DNA from 3 places in the Ruegeria sp. BHSA163 genome. Region 3 is predicted to be linked to each of the others. Evidence: riboswitches for the same ligand, from Rfam matches in the RefSeq annotation. Region 3 holds a riboswitch; each other region holds the start of a gene.
What was found. A riboswitch is a leader RNA that binds a small molecule or an ion and turns the genes downstream of it on or off. The one in region 3 is predicted to bind cobalamin.
Positions count from the first base shown of each region.

Region 1: it holds a riboswitch for cobalamin, as region 3 does, so the genes downstream of both, AC2FNV_RS07900 (metal ABC transporter ATP-binding protein) here and AC2FNV_RS16750 (hypothetical protein) in region 3, are expected to answer to the same signal.
Region 2: it holds a riboswitch for cobalamin, as region 3 does, so the genes downstream of both, AC2FNV_RS12470 (DUF1636 family protein) here and AC2FNV_RS16750 (hypothetical protein) in region 3, are expected to answer to the same signal.

Region 1 covers NZ_JBXWSJ010000012.1:52,643-58,630, forward strand. Annotated here, with positions in the region: gene AC2FNV_RS07890 (type I secretion system permease/ATPase) at 1-954, opposite strand, end outside; gene AC2FNV_RS07895 (SLC13 family permease) at 1,345-3,201, opposite strand; cobalamin riboswitch at 3,441-3,650, shown strand; gene AC2FNV_RS07900 (metal ABC transporter ATP-binding protein) at 3,998-4,756, shown strand; gene AC2FNV_RS07905 (metal ABC transporter permease) at 4,749-5,651, shown strand; gene AC2FNV_RS07910 (metal ABC transporter solute-binding protein, Zn/Mn family) at 5,648-5,988, shown strand, end outside.
Region 2 covers NZ_JBXWSJ010000023.1:55,646-61,633, reverse strand. Annotated here, with positions in the region: gene AC2FNV_RS12480 (class I SAM-dependent methyltransferase) at 1-1,580, opposite strand, end outside; gene AC2FNV_RS12475 (NAD(P)-dependent oxidoreductase) at 1,736-2,695, opposite strand; cobalamin riboswitch at 2,843-3,050, shown strand; gene AC2FNV_RS12470 (DUF1636 family protein) at 3,135-3,518, shown strand; gene cobW (cobalamin biosynthesis protein CobW) at 3,522-4,577, shown strand; gene cobN (cobaltochelatase subunit CobN) at 4,581-5,988, shown strand, end outside.
Region 3 covers NZ_JBXWSJ010000038.1:30,403-43,965, forward strand. Annotated here, with positions in the region: gene AC2FNV_RS16700 (hypothetical protein) at 1-55, opposite strand, end outside; gene AC2FNV_RS16705 (DUF1013 domain-containing protein) at 108-869, opposite strand; gene AC2FNV_RS16710 (ribonuclease T2 family protein) at 1,000-1,629, shown strand; gene AC2FNV_RS16715 (hypothetical protein) at 1,626-2,114, opposite strand; gene AC2FNV_RS16720 (DUF805 domain-containing protein) at 2,175-2,570, opposite strand; gene recR (recombination mediator RecR) at 2,805-3,398, opposite strand; gene AC2FNV_RS16730 (YbaB/EbfC family nucleoid-associated protein) at 3,454-3,798, opposite strand; gene AC2FNV_RS16735 (TauD/TfdA dioxygenase family protein) at 3,939-4,808, opposite strand; gene AC2FNV_RS16740 (DNA polymerase III subunit gamma/tau) at 4,884-6,641, opposite strand; gene AC2FNV_RS16745 (protein-tyrosine phosphatase family protein) at 6,812-7,315, shown strand; gene AC2FNV_RS16750 (hypothetical protein) at 7,318-7,824, opposite strand; cobalamin riboswitch at 7,816-8,035, opposite strand; gene rsgA (ribosome small subunit-dependent GTPase A) at 8,278-9,306, opposite strand; RNA gene ffs (signal recognition particle sRNA small type) at 9,483-9,581, opposite strand; gene AC2FNV_RS16765 (bifunctional 2',3'-cyclic-nucleotide 2'-phosphodiesterase/3'-nucleotidase) at 9,621-11,456, opposite strand; gene nudC (NAD(+) diphosphatase) at 11,685-12,668, shown strand; gene AC2FNV_RS16775 (SRPBCC family protein) at 12,707-13,174, shown strand; gene AC2FNV_RS16780 (prephenate dehydratase) at 13,314-13,563, opposite strand, start outside.

The sequences.
Region 1 (5,988 bases), on a different contig from region 3:
TTGCTCCGGTGGGGTGGCGTCGAGAAACTTGTTCAGGTTTGTCCACGCCGTCCGGGCCCTTTCAATCATAGACCACTGACCAACTGCCATTTCGATTGGGGCAAGTGCTCGGCCCAATAGGATCGTACCTGCGATCATCGCGCCCGCTGTCATTTCATTTCTCAGCACGAGAAGGGCACCCAGAGCCAACATTGCCGATTGTAAGAAAAGTCGAAGCGATTTGGTGAGCGACGAAAAGCTGCCGGTCCAATCACTTGCCGAAATCGTTTGCGACAATGCTTCTGTTCGTTGTTTCAACCAACGGTTCGACACATCCGCTTGCATTCCTTGCGATCGAACTACTTCGGCTGCTTGTCGGGCATGTTCGGAAAATGAGTTCGCGCGGGCCGATGCGGCCTGAGCTTCCGCAACTTTGCGATGGGTCAGCATCTGGTTAAGTAAGGCGATGACGACCAACAGTGTGCCGCCCCCAACCGCTAGCCATCCAAGCAAAGGATGAAACAGAAAAATTGCCGCAATAAAGATCGGCGTCCAAGGTATGTCCATCACGGCAAGCAAAACGGGCGAAGCGCACAAAGCGCGGATTGATTCCAAGTCACGCAACGCAGTGGCAGGAGCCGACCGGGCTTGCGGGTATAATGCACGCCGCATGGTCGCCTCGAAAACCCTTTCATCCAAAGAAGATTGAAAGCGGGCGCCGAAACGTGCCACGATACGTCCCCGGGCAAAGTCCAGCATCGCCATCAACCCGTAAAGCAGAGCGACCAACAGGAACAAAGCCGCCAAGGTTTCAACCGAGCGGGATCCCAGAACGCGATCATAGACCTGCAGCATGAACAACGGACCCGTCAGCATCAAAAGGTTCACAAAAACGCTGAACAAAAAGGCCAGGGAAAGGAAAGCCATCCCCTGATTGCGCGCCTTGCGCAGCTCGTTCAGAGAAGGAGCAGACATTCGGTTCTTCGATTTCACGAGCTGACGCCCTCAGTTGTACATCGGTAAATGCGTTAAAAGCCAAACGGGTAACGAAAACCGGACGGCTGCCCGCTGTTTGCCCGCTATATATCCACACGTTGATTTTTGAACAACGGGCGTTTCAATCTTAACGTTGAGTTTAGGCGGAATTTGCGTGCTGCCACAAGCAAGATCATGCCGAACTGTCTGCATGCCCTTAACCTGATTGAAGCCACTTCGCTTATTTCAACAGTCGAATGCGACACCTAATTTGCGTTACCGATGAGGAAATAGACAAGACAATCCCGATGCCGCATCTCGGCTATAGCCCAAGGCGTTCGCGATTGGTTTGAATTAACTTTGAAAGTTCTGTCTTTCTCGCTGACAGCCTTAGAACAGCAGATTGAGCATCAAAAGCGATACCACAAGAAACAAAATCGTCATTACTCCGCCTGACCGAACGAAGTCCATGACCTTATAACCTGCCGGTCCCATAATCAGAGCATTAACCTGGTGGGTCGGGATAATGAAGCTGTTTGAAGTTGAAATCGCTACGGTCAATGCAAAGAGCGCTGGATTAGCACCTGCAGCCATGGCGATTGAGACCGCCAAGGGAACGAGCAATACTGTTGCTCCTACATTTGACATCACAAGTGAAAATGCAGTGGCCAATATAGCGACACCTGCCTGAAGCGACCATATCGGCCACCCATCCAACAAGATCATGATCTGCTGAGCTATCCAAGCGGCAGTCCCTGTATTTTGAACCGCCTGCCCAAGTGGTATCAGGCAGGCGAGCAGGAAAACCGTGTTCCAACCAACTGCGCGATAGGCTTCGTCAACACTCAAGACCTTTGTCAGCATCATTCCGGCCGCGCCCGTCAAAAGGCACAGCGATAGACGAACGTCGGTAAACAATATCAACGAAAGTGAAATGACAAAGAAAGCAAGAGCCCAACCAACCTTCTGCGGTCGCAACTCGTCCTGCGGAAAGTCGGATGTCACGACAACAAAATCCGGATCCCGAGTTATTCGCATCAGGTTGTCCCATCGGGTATGGGCAACCAACATGTCGCCGGCATGAAATTTCTCAAGGCCGATTTGAGTGGATTCGTGCGTATCGGTTTCTACGTGGCTAAGCGTCTCCTCCCCCCGATGTATCGCAAGTAGCGACATGCCATAAGTCTTCCTGAACAACAGTTCGCGAGGACACTTCCCGATCAGTTTGCTGTCAGGCGTTATCACCACTTCGGCAATACCTGCATTTGTGGGTGCAAATTCTTCGACAAATACATCCAGCTCTGGAAGGACTTTCAACCCGAATTTACGGGCGAATTCTTCAACTACCCATCGGCGGCCAATAATCGCTAACCTGCAAGGCGCGGCTATCTCAGCAGTCAGAACTTGCACCATAGATGTTTTACCACGGTAAAAAGTCGAAATGATGTAAAGATGGTTTTCGTGGTTTATGTCAGCAAGGATTTGGCCAACCAAAGGACTGTTTGCTGGAACGATGACTTCGAAAACGTCTGCTTTCAGACCATACACACGTTGTAAGTATTCCTGTGTGCCTTGTCCTGTTCCAGTATTATCCGAGCCGGTATCGTCAGGTAAAACCCAGCGGCCCAACAGCATAAAATAAAAAATTCCCGTCAGGATCAGTACGGCACCGACCGGCGTCACTGAAAACAAGCCAAACGGTTGCATTTTCTGATCGTCCGGCAATCCTTCGTTTGCGGTAAGGATCAAGTCGTTTAACAGGATAAGCGGCGAAGAACCCACCATTGTCATGGTGCCACCCAATATTGCGCAGAATCCCATGGGCATTAGCAAGCGGGACAAAGCGATGCCGGACCTGGACGAGATGCGGCTGACCACCGGCAGGAACAACGCCGCGGCACCAACGTTCTGCATAAATGACGAAATGACCCCTACAGTGCCGGACACGATCGGCAGAACCCGGCTTTCAGACGTGCCGCCGTATTTCAATATGACAGACGCGACCCGGTTCATAATACCTGTCTTGTCTAATCCAGCGCCCACAATCATGACTGCGATAATTGAGATCACGGCGTTTGATGCAAACCCATCAAAAAGGTGCGGAACGTTTGCAAGATTCTCCAACCCGGGCGCATAGCTAAGGAGGCCGATCAGAACGAGGACCAATATAGCGGAGAGGTCAATTCGTACTACTTCCGAAACAAACAGGAAAACGGTGAAGGCCAGCAGAGCACATACCACCCCCATTTCAAAAGAAAACGTCAATTGTTCCACTAAAACCACCCGGATAACGAATTTGGAGGGTTAGAAGAAAGTTAAGGCACTAGCTGTCATTTTGTCATTACCTTTCACAAAAAAGCAAAAATCTGGAAAAAGTTTCAGATCGCCCACAGTATAAAAATGACAGATTTACGGGGTAAACCGATCGAAATCTTTAACGTGGCCATTCGAAGAAACTTTAGGCCTTGGCGAATCAAACCAATTCGTGTTCTGTCGCCCGGATGGTTCCCGACCGCATTTGTCGGTTTGGGATAAAAGGGAACACGGTGCGGGCCCGCTTTAGTGTCCAAATCCGAGACTGCCCCCGCAACTGTAGGCGGTGAGCAACCCGAGATCGTCCACTGGGCTTGGCCTGGGAAGGATCGGGAAAGCGATGACCCGTAAGTCAGGAGACCTGCCATCATAAGTGGAATCAACCTGGGCGGGGTGACCCAGAGGGGGGCTAAGATGTTCACAGCGGTTAATGCCGTCCAAAGAGCTGAATTTGTTTCACCTGTCCAATCGACAGCTGAAAAGCGTGCTTGCATTTCAAACCCACTTTTTAGAACACGCGAGACCGAGCGGTTACTTTCTATGTCCTCTGCGAAAGGCGCATTTCGGTCTACCTTTTCAGAATGGTTCAATGACTAATGCGGCGCGTGAAAGAACTTAAATCTGACGGGGCCAAGAGCCGCTGCCTCACCGAATTCAGCGTTGTGAACTTGATCATAGGCGCGTTGTTATTTTCGGCCATGCTTTGGTCCGCGATTTTCGCGGTGCTTTGATGTCTACAGTCCTGCAACTCCGAAATCTTTCGCTCGGCTACCGCGATCTGACTCTGTTTCGCCGTCTATCAATGGATATCGAATGTGGCACGACGCTGGCTGTTCTGGGTTCCAACGGATCGGGTAAAAGTACCTTTGTCAAAATGCTACTTGGTTTGATGGAACCACTGTCTGGAAACCTTAAGTGGCCCATGGGTAAACCGCGTGAAATCGGTTATTTGGCGCAGATGACGGAATTCGACCGGCGGTTTCCCTTGCGTGTTCGCGATCTTGCGGCAATGGGATCTTGGCGCGGATTTGGCCTTCGCTCAGGGTTGAACAACGCGTCCCGGGTTCGGGTGGAAACTGCGCTGGACGAGGTCGGTGTACTCGACATCGCGGATCGACCTCTGCACATGCTATCCGGAGGCCAGCTTCAGCGAACCCTGTTCGCGCGTGTGATCATGCAGGACGCGCCGCTGATACTGTTGGACGAACCATTTGCAGCGGTCGACCAAAGCACCGAGGCTCATTTGCTTTGGATAATCCGTCGATGGCAAGAAGAAGGGCGCGCTGTGGTATTGGTCGTTCACGATCTCTCATCTGTGCTGGACCATTGTAGCCACGCGCTGCTGCTGGGTAGGCAAGAGGCAACACACGGCACAGTAAACGATGTACTTACGCCTGACCGTTTAGTCGCTCAGGGCTATCTCTCGGAAAGTCAGGCATCTTGGATGTTCCGTAGTGCGCCTTCGATAGTGGAGCCCGCGAATGCTTGATCTTTTGACTGAGATGTGGAGCTTCACCTTTATGCGTCGTGCATTTGTTGCGACAACGGTTCTATCCGCATCGGTTGCCCCGGTTGGTGCATTTCTTGTACTGCGGCGCCTGTCGCTTGCTGGCGAAGCGATGGCTCATGCAATCACTCCGGGAATTGTAATTGGTTTCGTGACAACTGGCCTTTCAGTTATGTCACTGCTGATCGGCGGTCTAATCGCAGGTGTTGGCGTTGCTATTTTGACAGCTTTTTTGGCACGCAGAACGATACTACGCAGCGACGCTAGTCTTGCCTCACTTTACCTTATCGCACTGGCGGTCGGAATTTTCATATTGTCCGCGGCCGGTTCTGCTGTTCCTTTAAAAAGTTTTCTCTTTGGTTCAATTCTGGGTATCGACGATGCATCTTTGATACTCGTCGGCGGAGTGGCGACCGTGACTTTGATTTCCTTCGCCATTCTTTTGCGCCCGCTTATCGTAAGCACATGTGATCCTGTTTTCTTTGAGGCGCGGACACGGCGACCTTGGTTGACCGAGCAGGGGTTCATGTTGCTTTTGGTCCTGAACCTGCTGGCAGCATTCAAAACTCTGGGTACATTAATGGCCGTTGGCCTGATGATTCTGCCTGCTACAGCAGCCCGTTATTGGGCCAACACAATCACAGGGCAACTGGTTCTGGGATTTGTTTTCGCCCTGTCCAGTTGCTGGATCGGGCTGACATTGTCCTATTTGTTTCCGGAAACCCCGTCAGGCCCGGCAATAGTCCTGGTTTCAGGCTGTTTTTTCTTGGTGTCAGCCGTATTTGGTCCACTCGGTTTTGGGAGACGAATGCGCAAATCGGCAGTTTCCAAAGAAGTTCCTCTGGCGCAAATTCAACAAGAAGAGAGAGCAAGATGACTCTTACTAAGTCCCTTTATGCCGGCGTAGTCTCGGCTTGCTTCGCATTGGTCGCATGGCCGGTGCCCGCTGATGAAGACGACATTAAGATAGTTGCCAGTTTCTCTATACTTGGTGACATGGTCGAACAGGTGGTGGGCGATCTAGCCACTGTCACAACAATCGTAGGTCCCGACGCCGACGCACATGTTTATCAGCCTTCAGTTGCTGACGCTCGCGCCGTGGCCGAGGCAGACATCATCTTTGTCAACGGCTTGGGATTTGAGACATGGTCTGACACACTGATCTCAGAATCTGGTACCGAAGCGGCCGTTCACGTCGCCACAGATGGTATAAC
Region 2 (5,988 bases), on a different contig from region 3:
TTTATCGCTTTGATGCGTAAATTTGCGGCGTTTTCGCCCAAAAACTCGTGAAAGGCGCGCATAACCCCATCTTTCCACCATCCTTTACGGTGGTAGTCATCCAACATGATGACACCCCCAGTCTGCATCTTAGGCAGAATTGCTTTTAGGTCCGCCTTTACACCTTCGTAGGAGTGATCCCCATCTACGTAGGCGAAGCCGATGCTGCCATCTTTGAACTGGTCCATCGCAGGGACAGAAAAATCCCGAATAACAGCAATTTTGCCGCGCGCGATCTCATCCTTATAATTGTTCTTCACAGACTCATAAATTCGATCCATGTCCTTCTTGCTGCGTGCGCCAGCCAGCGAAACACCATCTTCAGGGTCTTCCTGAACACCCCAAGGATCGATGAGGAACAACTTGGACGGCCGCAGACCTTCCAGCAAAATCTGCGAAAACTCGCCCTTCCAAACGCCTATCTCGATGCTCAGTTTGCCTTTTGGCATAAGCTCCAACAGTTCGCGTCGAAGACCATCTTTTCGCTCTCGCTGTTTGGCGCGCTTGCCCCGTCGCACGGTCGCGGTTACCGGATTCGCCACGGGCTTGGCTTCCACCTCAGTGTTTTGCAAAACATTAACAAAATCAGCCCAATCCGACCGGGCCCTGAGATTCTTGGCCTTAGACAAATGCCAAGCGCAAGCATCATCATGTAATTCAGCCAGTCGGGCATCGTTCATGATTTCCGCGCGTATTTTGTGCATTTTTGGCATATGGCCAAGGATAGAACGGTCCTCCACATGGTTGTGGTTCATCATTTTCCAGTATTCCAAACCCTGGTCTTGGCTTATGTGGTTTGTGCGGCCACGATCACGCTTAACCAGAAAGCTATCGGTACTGCGAACTGCATAGTGATGAATACGTGCATAATCGTGGCTGAAGCCACGCCATGCGCGCCACTTGACCTGATCAGCAGGAAACAGATTGCCACCGGAGTCGCGCCAAAGAACACCTTGATAAGGAGCGTCGGGATCAATCGCGTGTTTCGCGTCGATCCGCGGGCGATGGGCGCGAAACCTATTGAACTTCCCATTATTTCGGAAAAGCGTTTTAAAGCCTTTCGCCCTTTGATGCGGGTATTTGTCTTCAGGTGCCGCGCGGAAAAAAGTCTCGGGCACCGGGCGATTTACAAAGTCGTTTTGACCGCCTTGACCAAACATGCGCCAGCACATCGAGATCGCATCTGCATCGCCGCTAGCCGCGACAAAACTGCGAATGTCGCCTCCGGGCACGCGAACATTGATATATTCGTCGACGTCCAGACTTAGAATCCAATCCGAAGCAAGATAACTGGAGTGACTTCTGGCCTTTGAAAAAGCAACAGTCTGCGGTTTCTCCTTGGGACCGACCGGATTACGTTCGTGATGGACCCAACCCAATTCCTGCATCCGCTCGGCAATCGCATCAGTTCCATCGTCGCAGTCGTTCGTAAAGATCAGAATATCATCAAAGCCTATCGATCGGTTGTATGCCACCCAATCGATCATGAAAGGCCCTTCATTCTTCATCGTTGTCACGATGAGAAATGTTTCATCCGTCATTCTTTGCTCTCTTGCCTGTACCACCCACGGATTATTGATTTTGTGTTTAAATTACAGCTTGGTTTTTGTCCAATCTGGATGGTGGTTGGCGGAATTAGCGCGGTGATCCGAATTGGCCCATGCCCCCGACCTTGCTTAAGATCGCTCGAGGTTGGTTACCCAGCTGCTCCTCGGTTGGCTGGGATCACCTCATAACCCGGCTCTTCTGGTTCATCGTCTTCCATCTCGGCGGGAAAACCGGGTGCTCGGATGTCCAATCCAGTCGCTTCCTCCAGTCGCCGTATGATATTGGGTGATAATTCCCTGTCGCCGTAACGCGCTATGCCGTCTTCGAAAATTTTTATCATCAGCGGGTTTATCTCAAGCGGAACGCCCGCGCGATCGGCAACGTCCTGAAACAGGCCAATGTCTTTTTTGACCAAATCCATCGTGAACGAGATATCACGGGAACCGTTCAAAATGACCTGACTTTCGGTTTCATGAACAAAAGATGTGCCCGACGAAATCTTGATTGCCTCATAGGTCGTGTTCAGGTCCATCCCAGCAGCTTTCGCAGTAACCAATGCCTCGGCGCATGTTATCAGGTTCGCCGTAGCGAGGTAGTTGGTAAGAACTTTCAATACAGAGGCCGACCCCAGCTCTCCAGTGTGCAGCACACGTCTACCCATTGTCGTTAGGAAGGGCAAAATCAGATCGAACGTACCTCGGTCGCAACCTGCAAAGATAGAAATGTTACCCGTGGCTGCTCGGTGGCATCCGCCAGAAACCGGACAGTCGACGGCAGATCCTCCTCGGTCGATAACCAGGGCCCCAAGCCGTTTGACCTCGGCCTCGTCGGTTGTGGACATCTCCATCCAAATTTTACCGTTTCCGACCTCAGGCAACATCATTTGCATTACCGCGTCTGATGCAGCAGGTGACGGCAAGCAAGTAATCACTGCGTCGCAATCACGCATCATCTGTGCCGGATCTTTTGCAGCCTTGGCTCCTTTGGCAACGAAGTCGCTGACAAGATCCGAATTCAGGTCATGCACGGTCAGATCGATGCCGTTGCGCAGCAGCGACCCCGAGAGTTTTCCGCCCACATTTCCAAGACCGATGAAACCAACTTTCATAAAGCGTCACTCCATGCTCGCACTCTTGCGGACATGCCAGCACGAGACAGTGGCGCACGTCGTGCCGCCCACCGACGCTGGCAGGTCGTTTTTAACCCCCCAATGCAATCCAGTGAAGCGACTCGCTTGACAAGGCGCCTGCAGGTGCCGCATGTCCGATCCGTTGGTGTCTGCAACAGCAGATGAAAAGGGAATGCGTCAGCGGGTTAAACCGTCAAACGCAGCCGCCCCCGCGACCGTGACCGGAGAGGGTGCCCAATGCCACTGGCCCGAATGGCCGGGAAGGCGGGACACCTGCCAGAGGCCTCCTCTGACATCCGTAAGCCGGGAGACCTGCCAGCGCCCGAAATCCAGACCGGACGGGGTGTTCCGGTGTCGGGACCATTGCGAACAGCGTGGCCCGCATGAGACCCCGTCCCCCACGTACCGCAGAAGGGGGATGAGAGAAGTGACAGAAACCGCACCAGTCGAACTGCTGGTTTGCACGACTTGTCGGCGCGGGCTTCCCATCGAGGATGACACCCAACGCCCCGGAACAGTGCTCCATCGGGCTTTAAAGCAGGCCGACTTGCCTTCTGGCGTAACACTAAAGGCGGTCGAGTGCCTTTCAAATTGTAATCAGGGGTGTTCCATCGTCCTGCGTGGTGGACCGACACGTTGGACCTTTGTCTATGAGAACCTGAACGAAATTGATCATATTGAGACGATTGTCGATGGCGCCACCAAGTACCTCGCCACAGGTGACGGCTTGGTCAAATGGCGTGAACGTCCTGAACATTTCCGCAAAAACTGTGCGGCCCGCATTCCACCGATTGGAGCCTGACAAATGAGCAACCTAGAAAAACTTCCCGTTACTGTGATCACTGGCTTTTTGGGTTCAGGCAAGACCACACTGGTCCGCCATCTGATGCAGAACCCTCAGGGTAAGCGTCTGGCTGTTGTGGTGAACGAGTTTGGCGATGTGGGTGTCGACGGTGACATTCTGAAATCATGCGCCATTCCGGATTGTCCAGCCGAAAACATTATGGAACTGGCCAATGGCTGTATTTGCTGCACTGTGGCCGACGACTTCATCCCGACTATCGAAGCGCTGATGGCGCTCGAGCCGCGCCCCGATCATATCCTGATTGAAACCTCAGGGCTGGCATTGCCCAAGCCATTGCTAAAGGCGTTTGACTGGCCGGATATCCGGTCAAAAATTACCGTTGACGGGGTAATTGCATTGGCGGATGCCGAAGCAGTTGCTGCAGGTCGGTTTGCGCCAAATGTCGAAGCCGTGGATGCCCAGCGCATGGCAGACGACTCGATTGACCATGAAACGCCACTGTCCGAGGTGTTTGAGGATCAGATTTCGTGCGCCGACATTATCCTGCTAACCAAACCTGATCTGGCCGGTCCCGAAGGCGTAGCCAAGGCGCGCGCGATCATCGCAGCCGAAGCCCCGCGCTCCCTGCCTGTTGTCGAGGTTGCCGAAGGTGCAGTAGATGTGCGCGTGGTCCTTGGTCTCGAAGCCGCAGCCGAAGATGATATGGATGCCCGTCCATCGCATCATGACGGTCACGATGATCACGAACACGATGATTTTGAAAGCATTATCGTCGATCTTCCTGAACAGAGCGATCCAGCAGATCTGGTCGCAAGGATAGAACATCTGGCCAATGAGTTGAATATCCTTCGCGTCAAAGGTTATGCGGCCGTCACCGGCAAACCTATGCGTTTGTTGGTTCAGGCAGTCGGATCGCGCGTGCGTCACCAATTTGACCGCCCGTGGAAACCTGACGAAGATCGCCGATCCCGTTTGGTGGTTATCGGAGAACATGACGACATCAAGGAAGCAGAAATTCGCAACATTCTTGTAGGTGTTGCCGAGCCAGCCGAGTAAAAAATGCACGTCGTCTTCCGCGAAAGCCACGGGCTTGAAGAAACAGAGACCCCAACCGATCTTGGCCAAAGCCCGGCAGATTTGGTTGTTTTATCTTTTTCTGACAGCGACCTGGGAGCTTTCGCGGCGGGTTGGCATCGTGGCGGCGGACCTGATGGTCGGATGCCGACACTGCGACTGGCTAATCTAACGGCATTGAAACACCCGCTTTCCGTCGACACCTATATCGAACAGACGCTGGAGGGCGCCAAAGGCATACTTGTCCGATTGATAGGGGGCGTTCCTTACTGGTCGTATGGCCTACAACAAGTTTTGGCGCTGGCACAGGCCAAGGGTCTGGCGCTGGCAGTATTACCAGCAGACGGGCGCGAAGATACCCGACTGGACGGCTATTCAACACTGCCTATTTCCACACTGCGCAGGTTGACGAATTTATGTGATACCGGCGGCGAAGTTGCGGCGCAGGCAGCGTTGGCGCAAATGGCGCTGGCAGCGGGCCTGTATGCCGGGCCGGTCATGGGCGCAAAAACCATCCCTGAATGTGGAGCATGGTGCCCGGATCGAGGGGTAATCTCGACCGACAACGCGTTTTCAGAAAACCCGAGACGAATTCTGGTGACATTCTACCGCGCTTATCTGACCTCAGCCGATACAGCGCCTGTGACTGCCTTGATCCGCAGCTTGCGTTCACGCGGTTTCGAAGCGTTGGGTTTATTCGCTCCGTCATTAAAGGCGCCGTCATCTGCCGATTGGCTGCGTGATACGGTTTCGGCGCTAAAACCGGCAGCCATAATAAATGCCACGTCATTTTCGGGCAGAGGCGCCTCGGGCACCTCACCTTTGGACGCCGCCAACGTACCAGTTTTTCAAGTTGCGCTCGCTACTTCGCGCCGAAAGGCCTGGGCCGAAGCTGAACGCGGTCTTTCGCCTGCTGACCTCGCCATGCACGTGGTACTGCCCGAGGTAGACGGACGAATTTCGGCAGGTATTGCCTCGTTCAAAGAACCAGGCAAACGCGACGCCAGTTTGGAGTATTCGCGCTTCGCGCACCGGCCAGAACCGGAACGGATCGAAGCAATCGTCGACCGCGTTTTCGGCTGGCTGAAGCTGAACGAAAAACCAAAACCAGAGCAAGTTCCCGTTTTAGTGCTATCCACTTACCCCGGCAAGGATTGGCAAATGGCTCATGCCGTCGGCTTGGATGCATTGGCGTCGGCCGAGGTGATGCTGTCAGATTTAAAGACAGCCGGTTATGTGACCGGACCAGTAGAACAAATCGCAGATGCATTGCCGAACGCCCGGATTTCTTGGCCCCTTACAAAATATCAGGAGGCATTGAGTGACCTTCCCGATCAACTACGCGGTGACCTCGAAGCTGTTTGGGGCAAACCTGAAGACGACCCCGCATATT
Region 3 (13,563 bases):
CGTAGATTGATACTGCGCGGTGTGGTCCAAAAATAGCGGACAGTGCATTCAGCATGGTGTTTCCCGGGAACAAGCGCCCCGACTATGCTGCGTCGGGGCTACTAAGATCATTGGCGCAAGTCGTCTTCATTTTCTTCTTCGCCACTTCCTTTTGGAAGGTTGAAGAAGCTGTCCGCGTCCACAATGGGTTCCTCTTCTTCCTTGCTTTCTGGCTCTTCAGACAGCGAAAAGGTCTCCAAACCTTCGATCGCGGTTGGTATCTTGGGCGCATTTTCCATTTCGAGCGACTGTTCAGTTGAAACCAGTTTGCGCCGCTCATCGTCGCTCATTACACCGCCTTCGGCTGCCTTCTTGGCGGCGGCCTTTTGAACGATTGCGTCCAGCTCGGACTGCTTACATAGCCCCAGTGCAACGGGATCAATTGGCTGCATATTCGTTATGTTCCAGTGCGTCCGCTCGCGGATCGATTGGATCGTCGGTTTCGTGGTTCCCACGAGCTTGGCGATTTGTCCGTCGCTAAGTTCGGGGTGAAACTTGACCAACCAAAGAATCGAGTTCGGACGATCCTGCCGCTTGGACAATGGCGTATAGCGGGGTCCGCGCCGTTTTTCTTCGCCAGTTGCGGCCGGATTAAACTTGAGTTTCAGTTTATGCAAAGGATCACTCTGCGCCGCTTCGATCTCATCCTGTGTGAGCTGGTTGTTGGCGATCGGATCGAAACCTTTAACACCTGCTGCAACGTCACCATCGGCGATACCCTGCACCTCTAACTCGTGCATGCCCACGAAATCCGCGATCTGCTTGAAGCTGATCGTGGTATTATCCACCAGCCATACTGCTGTTGCCTTGGCCATCAGGGGTTTTGCCATCAGCCCATCTCCTATACATACATCTATCCCGTCGCCGGAATTCGGCGGCCCCGTGGTCTTGGGGCAGGTTTCCGTTGTCGGGGAACTTGGGCTGTATATAGTCGCCGCAAGGCAAGAAGGGAAGAGGCGAATGCGTTGGTTGGTTCTTTGGGTGTTCAGCGCAATGACCGCGTATGCCGATAGTGAAACAGCGGGTGAGTTTGACTACTACGTACTATCACTCAGCTGGTTGCCGAATTGGTGCGCACGCGAAGGCGATGCGCGGGGATCAGACCAATGTGATGTCCGGCACGATTATGGGTGGATTCTGCACGGCCTCTGGCCGCAGTATAATCAAGGTTGGCCTTCTTTCTGCCGTACCACCGAAGCACAACCTTCGCGCCGAATGACCCGTGCGATGTCTGATATACAGGGAAGTTCCGGGCTGGCGTGGCATCAATGGAAAAAACATGGCACGTGCTCGGGCCTTAGTGCGCCTGATTACTTTGCTCTTTCAAGACGGGCCTACGACAGCGTGAAACGTCCCGAGGTGTTTCGAAAACTTGACAAGTCTGTCAGATTGCCCGCCTCGGTTGTTGAAGACGCGTTCGTTGAAGCAAACCCAGATCTGTCGCGGGACATGATCACAATCACTTGCAAGCAGGGTTACATCGAAGAAGTTCGCCTGTGTCTTTCGCGCGCGCTTGAACCAGTGCCTTGCGGACGCGATGTGATCAGAGATTGCTCAGCGGAAGACGCTTTGTTTGATCCGATTCGCTAAAGTTTACGGTTCTGGCAGTCCCGCGCGTATTCCAGCGCTTTGGCTGTTCCGTTCAGATCGATGGCCATCACCACCTCACCTAAAGGGTTATAGACGGTCATGGTTTTGTTTTGCGCGATAGCGTTGACAAAATTCCGGTCAGTGAAGAACACAGTCGCACCCGGTACGCGGTCTTGCCTAAAACCTATTGCAGTGGCGTCAAAACTTTTGCCATCCAGCTCGAACCGGATCGGATAGCTTTTACCGGGTTCGATTTCGCCCCACGCCTTATTGTAAACGGTGAAATACCCACGATTGCCCAGAGCATCATAACCCAACCGAACGACCGATAGATCCTGATATACGGTCTGGATCAGACATCCATTGCCCAAGGCTGGATCCATCATGATGTTCCAGCCTTGGACAAAACCTTTGTCTATCAATTCTTGTGAAAAGGCCGCGGTTGCCGTGAAGGCGGCGAAAGTGAGGGCTAGAATGCGGTTCATTGGAACTCCTGGGTCGGTTCTGGCGAAACTTACCGGTTTAAGTTGACCTTTTGTTCATGATTATATCGACGGCGGCCACGAGGGCGCTTCTCCAAACCTGTTTGCCTCAGCGTCGCTGGGTTGAACAAAAAAGTAGATGAGGATGAGAAACCCAATCAAAGGAATCAGGCCAATAAGCAACCACCAGCCTGAACGATCCGTATCATGTAATCGACGTGCGCCGACTGCCAAATTTGGTAGCAGTACCGCAAGGCTCGCTAAAAGTGAGAGCGGCTGCCCGGCGTTTTCGTCGCCCGCCTGAAAGCCTAAAAGAGGGGCTATGACGAATGCGTCCAGTACGCCCAGGATCAGCATGAAAATAAGTAGTGCAAGGAACCACCACCAATATTCCGACCTAGATGCGCGTCCTGAAAATGTCGCGTAGTTGGAAAAAACCTTCTGGACCGCCGACACCATATTTTCCACTGCCTAATCTCCCTAAATTTGTTTCCGGACGGCAACTAATGCAGCTGCCCGTCTGAATGGCCGAACTCAAATTAGCTTTCATTCGTATCCAGTTACAGGTGTGATCCCCTATATCACAGAATCTGGGTTAAGGTCTTTTATTCAAATATCAAAAAGAATCTTGTTCGATCGTGGCAATAGAGACCATCAAAATTGCTGGCCACAATCCTAAAGGGATTAAGTTTTTCAAATTTCTTTTCGCGCCCGCAGAGCGGCGGTAATCGTGCCATCATCCAGATAATCAAGTTCACCGCCAATTGGCACACCTTGCGCCAATGACGTCAGGCGTACCTGGCCTTCCAACTGATCGGCAATGTAGTGGGCAGTTGTTTGCCCATCGACAGTTGCATTAAGCGCCAGGATGACCTCGCGAATCCCTTCCGCGATGACGCGATCCTTAAGGCGCGGAATCCGCAGCTCGTCTGGGCCGACACCGTCCAATGCAGACAAGGTGCCGCCTAGAACGTGGTAACGGCCCTTAAAAACTCCGGCGCGTTCCATCGCCCAAAGGTCGGCCACATCCTCGACTACGCAAAGTTCTCCGGTTGCTCGGGCCTCACTGTCGCAAATTTCACAGACGTCCGTCGTGCCGACATTGCCGCAGTTTAAACATTCGCGCGCTGTAGCGGCCACCTGTTGCATGGCATCCGAAAGTGGCGTCAGTAAAAGGGCGCGTTTGCGGATCAGGTGCAGAACGGCGCGTCGGGCCGAGCGAGGGCCAAGACCAGGAAGCTTAGCCATCAGGTCGATCAAGTTATCGATATCGCTATTTGAGCTCACGGCCTGTCCTGCACTTCTTTAGAAATGCGCCTCGTTGGGTAGATGGGTTCGGTTATTAAAAGGGCAGTTTGATGTCTTTCGGAAGGCCCATGCTTTCTGTTAACTTGCCCATTTCTTCCTGTGATCGCTGGGCAGCTTTTGATTGGGCGTCCTTGATTGCGGCAAGGATCAGGTCCTCGACCACTTCTTTGTCGTCGCCATTGAAGATCGACGGATCGATATCCAGGCTTTTCAGCTCTCCCTTGGCTGATGCGGTTGCTTTAACAAGTCCCGCACCTGACTCACCTACGACAATTATGTTATTCAACTCGTCCTGCATTTCAGTCATTTTGGTTTGCAGGTCCTGTGCGGATTTCATCATCTTGGCCATATCGCCCAAGCCGCCGAGTCCTTTGAGCATTGCACTTCTCCAGAAAATTGGTTTCCCGCCTAAATACGAGCGGTGCACGCGTGGTACAAGGGGGGACAGTTACATGCGTTGGGCGCCACTATCATTGTCAAGTCCTCACCAACAACTTCAGTAATATCCCAGGGCGGGGCTCAGACGATGCGCACCCTGTCTAACCCATCGTCATCGGTGACGGAACAACATATCGAGCGAAGAGTTCGTGGATAGCCGTAATCCCAGGGGCGCCCTCGGTGGAGTGTAGCGCGCTCGTCCCAAATCAGCACGTCGCCCACATTCCATTTGTGCGAGTAAACGTAATCAGGCTGCGTACAAAAGGCGATCGCCTCGTCCAGTATCTCTTGGCTTTCTTCATGGCCCATACCTTCGATCGCAAAGGCGTGCGATGCGATAAACAAGGCTTCCTCACCGGTTACTGGGTTTGGCCAGACAGCGCGCCACGGTCGATCGGGCCAACGTGTCATGTTCGGTAATGCGGCAAGATCGGTCGATATCTTGGAACGAGAGTGTGACAAGCGGTGCCAGATGACAGCATCCTGTAGAACGGATTTCAAATGCTCGGGCATCTCAGACCATGCGGCGCGAGTCGATGCAATTTCGGTTTCCCCGCCAGAGGGTGGAACGACATGAGCCGTCAGAATGTTGATAAGGGCAGGCACCGGTAAAAAAGTGCTGTCGGTATGCCACAACATGTTGGCCTGCAAATCCAGCAATCTGAGATCATCCTTCGCCCGTACGCCAGACTTGGTTTGATTTGTAAGCTCGGGAACGTGAAACGAAACGTCGCGCCCGGCAGCCATTGCTTCGCGGTTTTCCAGCGGACCAAACAGCTCTCCCAATCGAATATGATCGTCATCGGTCAGGGATTGCGCCGGAAACAATAGTGCGGAATGCGTTTCGAAAGCTCTTCGGATTTCAGGATAAAGATTGCCCTTGTCAACTTCCCTGAGGTCGACGTCATGGATAGTGAGTCCGAATTTGGGGTGCAGCGGGGTCGAGTGCATTAGGTTCCTCCGTCACATGCCTAACCACAGCATGAGCGACACGTTGTGGGGCTTTCCGCTTTGATCGAGTCAAAGTTAGTCTTCTTCGAACGGGTCCCATTCGTCTTCCACCTCTGGCAGAGCTTCGGTCTCGACTTGGGCTGCCTTTTGTTCTGGTGTTTCAATATTGGTGATCCGAGCCTTTGGGAAATGCGCCAGAACCGCTTGAACCATCGGGTGTTGCTCTGCCTGATTACGCAAGGCTAAGTCAGCAGTGTCGCGAAGTTCCGCAATTGTAGGGGCCTCTCCCTCCGATACGATTGAGACGGCCCAACGATTTCCAGTCCAGCGCTGCAAAGCCGAACCCAGCCGGGCAGCCAAGTCAGAGGGTGCTTTATCGGCCGGTGTGAACTCGATCCGACCAGGCTGGTATGAAACAAGGCGTATGCCGTTCTCGACTTCGACCAGTAACTTTACGTCGCGGTTAGAACGGATCAGTTCGACAACATGGTCGAACGTCGGATACCGCGCCAGCGCGGTTTGAGTGTCTTGGGCCAAAGCAGCCGTCGGTGCGCCGGCGCTTCCACGTGGCGTGGCGGCATATGACGCAGGGGCCGACACATGCGTTGTAGTAACACTTTGGCCTCCATTCGGAATACCGCCGCCCGGGCCGCCGGGTGGCGGCGTCGGCGCATCTTGCAGACGTTTCACCAGCTCTTCCGGGCTGGGAAGATCGGCAACGTGCGTAAGACGAATGATTGCCATTTCCGCAGCCATCATACTGTTTGGCGCTGCGGACACTTCCTCCAACGCTTTAAGCAACATCTGCCACATTCGGGTCAGGACGCGCATAGGCAGCGTTGAGGCCATATCTTGACCGCGTGCCCGCTCATCCGGGGAAACAGTTGGGTCCTCCGCCGCGTCTGGTGTGATTTTCACAACAGAAACCCAATGTGTTATTTCGGCTAAATCACGCAGTACCGCCAATGGATCTGCGCCCTCAGCATACTGTGCGCTCAATTCCGTTAACGCACCTGCGGCGTCGCCCCGCAAGATCATATCCATCAGGTCCAACACGCGACCCCTGTCAGCCAAGCCCAGCATGGCACGAACCTGGTCTGCGGTGGTTTCGCCGGCACCGTGCGAAATTGCCTGATCCAGCAAAGAGGTCGCATCGCGGGCTGATCCTTCGGCTGCGCGGGTAATCAGCGCCAGTGCGTCATCTGCGATTTTAGTGTCTTCCGCCGCCGCGATCCGGCGGAGAAGTGCGATCATATCCTCGGGCTCGATCCGACGTAGGTCAAACCGTTGGCATCGCGACAGGACGGTCACCGGGACCTTTCGGATTTCCGTCGTGGCAAAGATGAATTTCACATGCTCGGGCGGTTCTTCCAGAGTCTTGAGCAGCGCGTTAAAAGCGCTGGTCGACAGCATGTGAACTTCGTCGATTATATAAATCTTATAGCGCGCGCTCGCTGCGCGGTAACGTACGCTGTCGATGATTTCTCGGATATCGTTCACACCCGTGCGGCTGGCGGCATCCATCTCCATGACGTCAACATGGCGGCCTTCCATTATCGCTATGCAATGTTCGCATTGACCGCATGGTTCAGTCGTTGGTCCGCCTTCGCCGTCAGGGCCGATACAGTTCATGCCCTTGGCTATTATTCTGGCTGTTGTCGTCTTACCGGTGCCTCGAATACCGGTCATGATAAAAGCCTGCGCGATCCTGTCTGCTGCAAACGCGTTCTTTAGCGTCCGAACCATAGCGTCCTGCCCCACCAGATCGGCAAAGGTTTCGGGACGATATTTTCGGGCGAGAACCTGATAGGCGGGGCTGGGCGTGTCGGTCATGTCTGCTTTCGCGGATTCGTATTCAGACCGCAGCGTAGAGGCCCCTGTCGTCCGCGTCCACAGCGGGTAAGCAGGATTTTGTTTTGGAAACTGCGCTGGCAGAGTTAAAATCACCGAGTCTGATGTCACGCGTAAGACTTACTGGGTAACGTTTCGGGGGGAACGGCAAGATGTCTCAAATGGTGATTCATGCGTTGCAAGTGGGCGGTGGCACACTTGCGCTAACCTCAATGCCTGGGCGGAATGGTGATTATTCCGGTGATCTTGAGATGATTTCCGGCTGGCGTCCGGGTCTTGTGATCTCGATGGCGACTGAAGTTGAGATGATCATGGACGGCGCTCGCGACTTTGGACGCGACGTACAAAGCCGCGCCAGCCGTTGGGTTCACCTTCCGGTCGAGGATTTTGGGGCACCATCGGCGGAAATCCGCAAACGCTGGGGTGTTGCCAGCGCATCAGCGCGGCAAGCGCTCTCCGGCGGTGGTCGCGTCTTGGTTCATTGCCGCGGCGGGTGCGGTCGTTCGGGAATGGTCGTACTCCGATTAATGGTCGAATGCGGCGAAAATCCCGATACGGCGCTGACGCGATTAAGGGCCCTTCGCCCCTGTGCGGTTGAGACTGATGACCAAATGCATTGGGCGACAGCGCCGGCTGTCGTTTTCGCGGCGCAATAGCCCTAGAGGATCGCACAGTAATCTGGTTCAGCCACATCTATTTCAGATATCGTTAGCGCCTGGAGCATGGCGCATGGGGGATTGTATGTCGCACTAGATGGCAGGATACCAAAATCTGTCCCAAACATTAGCTCGGCAAAGGTATCTAACAGATCCATTTGGGTGTCAGTTTCCACTCCGCAATAAAGGCGCACTTCGTCCACCCGTGCACGAAACTTTGCGGTGCATCCGTTTTTGCAATACGCCAGTTCAACGCTGCCTTCGATTTCGATATCGCGCGTTGCACTCCGTCCCGAGGCTAAGATGGACTTAGCCAGCTCACGGCCCGTGCGTGCCATCGCAGGGCACGCGGTGCCCGTGCGATGGCAAATCGTGGCCGTAAATCGATGTGTTTTCGTGTTCCAGATCATGATGTGCCCTCCGCACATTGGACGATGGGCTTTGTTCGGGAAGACCCGCGTATCACGGTCTGACCCCAACCGGACGCCCCGCCCGAGTTTCGGTTTCATTTTTTGATGGCAGGTCTCCTGACTTGCGGGTCGTCGCTTTGCCGACCTTCCCAGCCTGTTGGCCAGTGGTATCTCGGCATCGCTTTCCGCTTACAGTTGCGGGGGCAGTCTCGGACTTGAACCATTCCGGTATCCCAGGAAGGTCGCACCGTGTTCCCTTTTAATCCCGTCCTCAATCGAGGGCAGGGAAACCATCAGCCAACGGCTAATGGCCAAACCACACCCAAGTCAAGCTTGCTGTATTCTGGAGTGTGAGCTTAAGGCTCAAACTCAGGGAGAAAAACGCAAGGTAAATCCAAACATAGGGTTTTATCGGTTCACTCAGTTGGAACCTTTAGACTTCGGATTACGATAGGTCGAACACCTAGTGGTCGTTGCATATGGAAATGCAGCTGTTTGTCCCCGGATGATACCGGCATGAATATTGGGCGCCGGTTGCGCGGCGCCCAAATTTTAAATCCGCTTTTGTGCCTTCTTGTCCAGCATAACGGACCTTACCATTTTGCCGAATGCCTTGTCTCGAGCGCGGGCTTGCGCGACGGATTCTGAATTGTGCAATTCCTCACGTCGCAACTTGCGCCAACGATCAAGCCGTGCGGCATCCAATTCTCCCGCGGTGATAGCTGCCTGAATGGCGCAACCGGGTTCTGACAAATGTTGGCAATCAGAAAATCGGCACGCTCTCGCGAGGTCGATAACCTCCGAAAACACTTCATCTACACCCTCTTCGGCATTGAGCAACCGCAATGCCCGCATTCCAGGTGTATCGATAAGCCATCCGCCGTTTCGCATCTTGATAAGGGCGCGCGAGGTCGTTGTGTGCCGTCCTCGCGCATCATCTTCGCGGATACCAGCCGTTGTGTTGGACTGACCGGTCATCCCGTTTGCCAGCGTCGTCTTTCCAACGCCCGAGGACCCGACCAGAGCGCCAGTCTGACCCGTTGGGCACCATGACAGAAGATGTTGGATATCAGCCGCATCCAGCGCATTTACACTCAAGACAGTTATGAATGGAGCCAGGCTTTCAGCACGCGAACTATAGTCTGCTACGTCCTTGCAGGTATCGGCCTTGGTTAAGACAATCACAGGATAACATCCCGCCTGATGTGCCAGCGCCAGATATCGTTCGAGCCGAGGCAGGTTGAAATCAGCGTTGCAAGAGCTGACGATGAACAAGACGTCGACATTTGCTGCAATTAACTGTGACTTGGCATTTGTACCAGCTGCACGTCTTTGAAGCAGGCTGCGACGTTCCAACAAACGCTGAATGCGACCATGTTCATCGGCCAGTACCCAGTCGCCGACAGCAAAATCTCCGGTCGACTGATTTGGGGTCGTTAAAGGCACCTCGCCCTCAGGCGATAGGCCTATAAGGCGATCTCGATGAACCGCTGAAATACGATATGGATTCAGTGAGGCATCAACCGCGTGTTGTGCGGCAAAATGAGAGGACCATCCAAGGTCCGAAAGTGAAAAAACCATTGTTCTGCCTGTTTTCAGGTCAAAAGGCCAAGGGATGGCGAACGCGCATCCTCAGGTCGTGTGTTCAGGCAATGATCAGTTTGTGTGTTCTCAGAAACCATCAGCCCGAAGGGTCATTGCTACAATCATAAAGGCCCTCCTGCCGCTGATAGAATTTACGCGCGATACACGTTCGAGAGTGAGAGGCTGGACATCGACCCAAGCGGGGCTCGTTGTGGCTGCTTCCTTCCGGACCTGACCAGGTTGGCGAGGCGCTCGCCCGCGCCAACCTCTCACCGTGTGATATAAGTGTCAGGACATAAAATGGCAACCCATCACAGCGTGAGTTGGACTTGCATAAAGCCTTCGTCATCAAGTCCCAAATCAATCGGTCGGTACTCTGCAAGTTCATCAATGTAATTCCGCGCATTAGGCCCGGTTTTGAGGATTGCAGTTCTGCTGCCCATAGGGGCAAAAGAGAACGGTTTTACTGTTTCGGCCAATAGGGTTGGCTGCAAATTCCCGGCCAGATAATCACGCAGTGCATCCTGAATGCGAAGCGATGGCAAAGAAATCAGTCGCGGGTTTTTCGCAACTGGAAAGTCGCCACCACCATTTGCCCGATAGTTGTTTAAAACGACGACAAAAATCTGATCCTCCGTGATTGGCGTGCCATTGAAGCTTGCGTCGAGAATGCGTGAATTAGCAGCGTCTACCAGGCTACCGTCACAGTTAAAACGGGCAGGTTTTGAGAGGTCGATTTGCCAGGTCGCTCCGTAAAGGATGTCAAAGTTATGACCCGTCCAATGTGGATTAGTCAAAAGATGGGGGCCGTCTTTTGATAGCTGACTGAACAAGCCTGCAGACATTTCAAGCCAGTCCAGAATCTGTGCCCCGTTTGCAAGGACGGCGCGAAGTTCGTTTGGAAAAACGTGAATGTCCGCAACATGGCGCATCGAAATTTCACCGGCAGGCACATCGGTGTAGTATCGTGGTCCTGCCCTGCCACCGAATTTGGCTGGTGCGACTGCTGAGAGTACCGGAATATCCGCAAATTGCGTGTTGGCTAGAAACGGCTTCACAGCTGCGGCCTGTGCCTCGGCCAAAAGACTCAGGCTCCTGTCGGACCCACAATAAGAGAAATAGCTGTGCAGGGGTTTCGTAATTCGTCCAACCGGCTCGGCAGACTGTGCCTTGGTCTCTACATGGCCGGCCGCGAAAAAAGCCGAGATTTCTGCGTCCTCCGCCACTGTGGATCCGTCAACGTCCGATTGGATTGATCTTAGTTCGGCCTTGCTATTTTCGACCCGCCATTTTTTGTTCTGATCCCGTTTCAGGGATAGGTCAATGATCCCCAAATGTGATCCTGCCCATCCGGGCATAACGACGGGTTTGTCGTGTACAAGACCTCTTGCGTGGTCGACGTGTTTTAACCCCGCGTGCCCAGGACCCGGCAGTGTCAGGTGCGTGTGCCCTGCTATGATCGCATCAATGGCGTCTATTTCCGCCAAAGGTATTGCGGCGTTTTCCTGACCGTTTTCAAAAGTATCGGCTCCTAATCCGGTATGGGCCAGGGCCACAACCAAATCGCACCCCAATTGCTTCAAATTTGCGGCAGTGTGATGGGCAGAAGTGACAATATCCTCAACCTCGGCCTTACCTTTAAGTTTGTGGGCTTCCCATTGGAGTGTTTGCGGTGGCAACACTGATAAAACGCCGATGCAAATCGGTTCGTTATTGCCGTTTAAAACAACCGAGCGAGGAAGGATTGCATAAGGATGCCAAGGGCTTTTCAGGGCCTTGTACCGCATATTCGAACACAAAATCGGATACGTGGCCTTTTCAGCGATTTGTTCGAGAAATGCGACTCCGAACCCGAAGTCATGATTGCCCAAGCCTACGGCATCATAACCCAATGCAGCAAACGCTTGTGGTAGTGGATGGGTGTGCCGAATGGTTTGGGCTGCCCACTGACCGTAGGGTGTGCCCTGTAGGGAATCGCCGTTGTCAAACATCAAAACAAGGGCGTCATTCTGAACGGCTTGTTGCCGTGCTTCGCGGATCAAGGTTGCGGTTCGGGTGAGTCCGATCCGTGTGTCCGTGCAATCAGCGTAATAGTCGTAGCCAGTCACGTTCATATGGATATCGGAGGTGGCCAGAATCCGAATCATGGCGCGGTCGTCTTTGCGCTGGCCTACCGGCACTTTTGGTTTGGTGATCAAGTTATGAGCTTCTTGCGGTCAAAATATTTGTTTGTTCATAATGTTCGGGACGATTGCGACTTCCGCGGCGATTGTGCGGTTTTTCAAACGCGACATTTGCATTTTGCCCGATGAACGCCCGTTGCACCAGAGGGCAAGACGTGGCAGCCCTTGGTTCGGACTTGAGGGAGCAAAATAGTGAAACGCGCGGAACAGGTAACATTCGGCGGTTCGGGTTTGGACCGCGCGGCGCATATTCGAGGTGACGCGAAAATGCTGGCCAAGGTAAAGTCTGGTGGGGCCGCTAAATGTCATTTGATTTGGCGCGGTAAGGTTCTTGTGCAGGGAGAGGGGTTGGATTCACTTGCATCGGTCCCAATGCATCATGACATAATAACACAGGGGCCTGGCGGCGCGGTTGAACAACCTGTTTTTCTGGGTCTTGGCGATCAAGATGTGCCGCATTTTGCAATGGACATTTCAGGTTGGGACGCAGAAGGGTTGGACATTTCCGGTGTCGGCGCATTTGTAGATGGAAGTGAACAGCAGCATCCAGATTTGCCAACAGGCCATGTTTTTGCTGAGCTGCGTCGAATCATGACAAGGCTGTCACCGCGGGATGCGGAATTGGCCGCCTCCGCAAAGGCGGTCGTGGGGTGGCACGAAACGCATCGCTTCTGCGCCCGTTGTGGCGCGGGCAGCGAAATCTCGCAAGGAGGGTGGCAGCGCAGTTGTCCTGCGTGCGGGGCGCAGCATTTTCCGCGAACCGACCCCGTGGTGATCATGCTGATAACCCATGGAAATTCTGTGCTGATGGGACGGTCGCCCGGATGGCCGGAGGGGATGTATTCTCTGTTGGCCGGATTTGTGGAACCTGGTGAAACGCTAGAGGCCGCCGTCCGTCGTGAAGTGATGGAAGAAGCTGGAGTTCCCGTCGGCGCTGTGCAGTATTTGGCGAGCCAGCCTTGGCCTTTCCCGGCGTCGCTTATGATGGGGTGTTCGGGTCAGGCTCTGTCGCGCGACATTCAAATTGATCCGGTCGAAATTGAAGACGCCATTTGGGTCACCAGAACAGAAATGATGCAGGCTTACGCAGGTGAGCATCCAAAGCTGCTGCCTGCCCGAAAAGGAGCGATTGCACACTTTCTTTTGCAAAACTGGCTGTCAGACACGCTGGATTGACGAAAGCTTGGTTCGTAACAAAGACTAATAAGGCAAAAATGAAGTTTTCAGCGCAGGAAGACATCGAAGCTCCAATCGATGCGGTATTCGCCTTTGTGTCGGATTTCGATAGATTCGAGCGTTTGGCCGTTCGGCGAGGCGCTGACGTGCGACGAATTTCTGCGCAACACTCTGCAATCGTTGGAGCCAAATGGGAGACCGTAGTCAAAGTGCGAAGCAAACCTCGCCAGATCATGGTTGAAATGACTGAATTTGATCGGCCTTCTGCGATAAAATTTAGGGCCAACAGCAAAGGAATGAAGGGTGAAACTTCGATCGAGCTTCTAGCACTTTCCAAGGGTCGCACACGCTTGAAAATCTCAATGTCGCTAGCGGCCAAGACCCTTACGGCGCGTTTGTTGTTGCAATCCCTTAAACTAGGGCAGTCACGTGTCCGGCGCCAGTTTCAATCGCGACTGAGTGACTTCGCCCGCGATGCGGAGGAACGTTACCGTCACAGCATGTAGCCCGTCCACAGGTGGGTTTGGGTGCGCAGTGTTACGGTGACGCTGATCGTTAAATTGTTCTTCAAGGAGTTTCGTTCAGCTGTAAGACAGGACTGGTGCAGCGCTTAGCGGGGGTCCGAGATTCGTTGGTATAAAAGTTCTAGCCTCTTGGCCGGGCCGCAGGGTACACGCCCAAAATTTCGACATTCGTTGTGAAGTGTTCAAGTTCGTCGAGGGCAAGTTGTACATTTCGGTCTTCTGGGTGGCCGACAATATCCGCGTAGAATTGCGTCGCAGTGAAAGATCCATCGATCATGTAACTTTCCAGCTTTGTCATGTTAACGCCGTTGGTGGCGAAACCGCCCATGGCCTTGTACAAAGCCGCGGGGATATTGCGCACCTGGAAAACG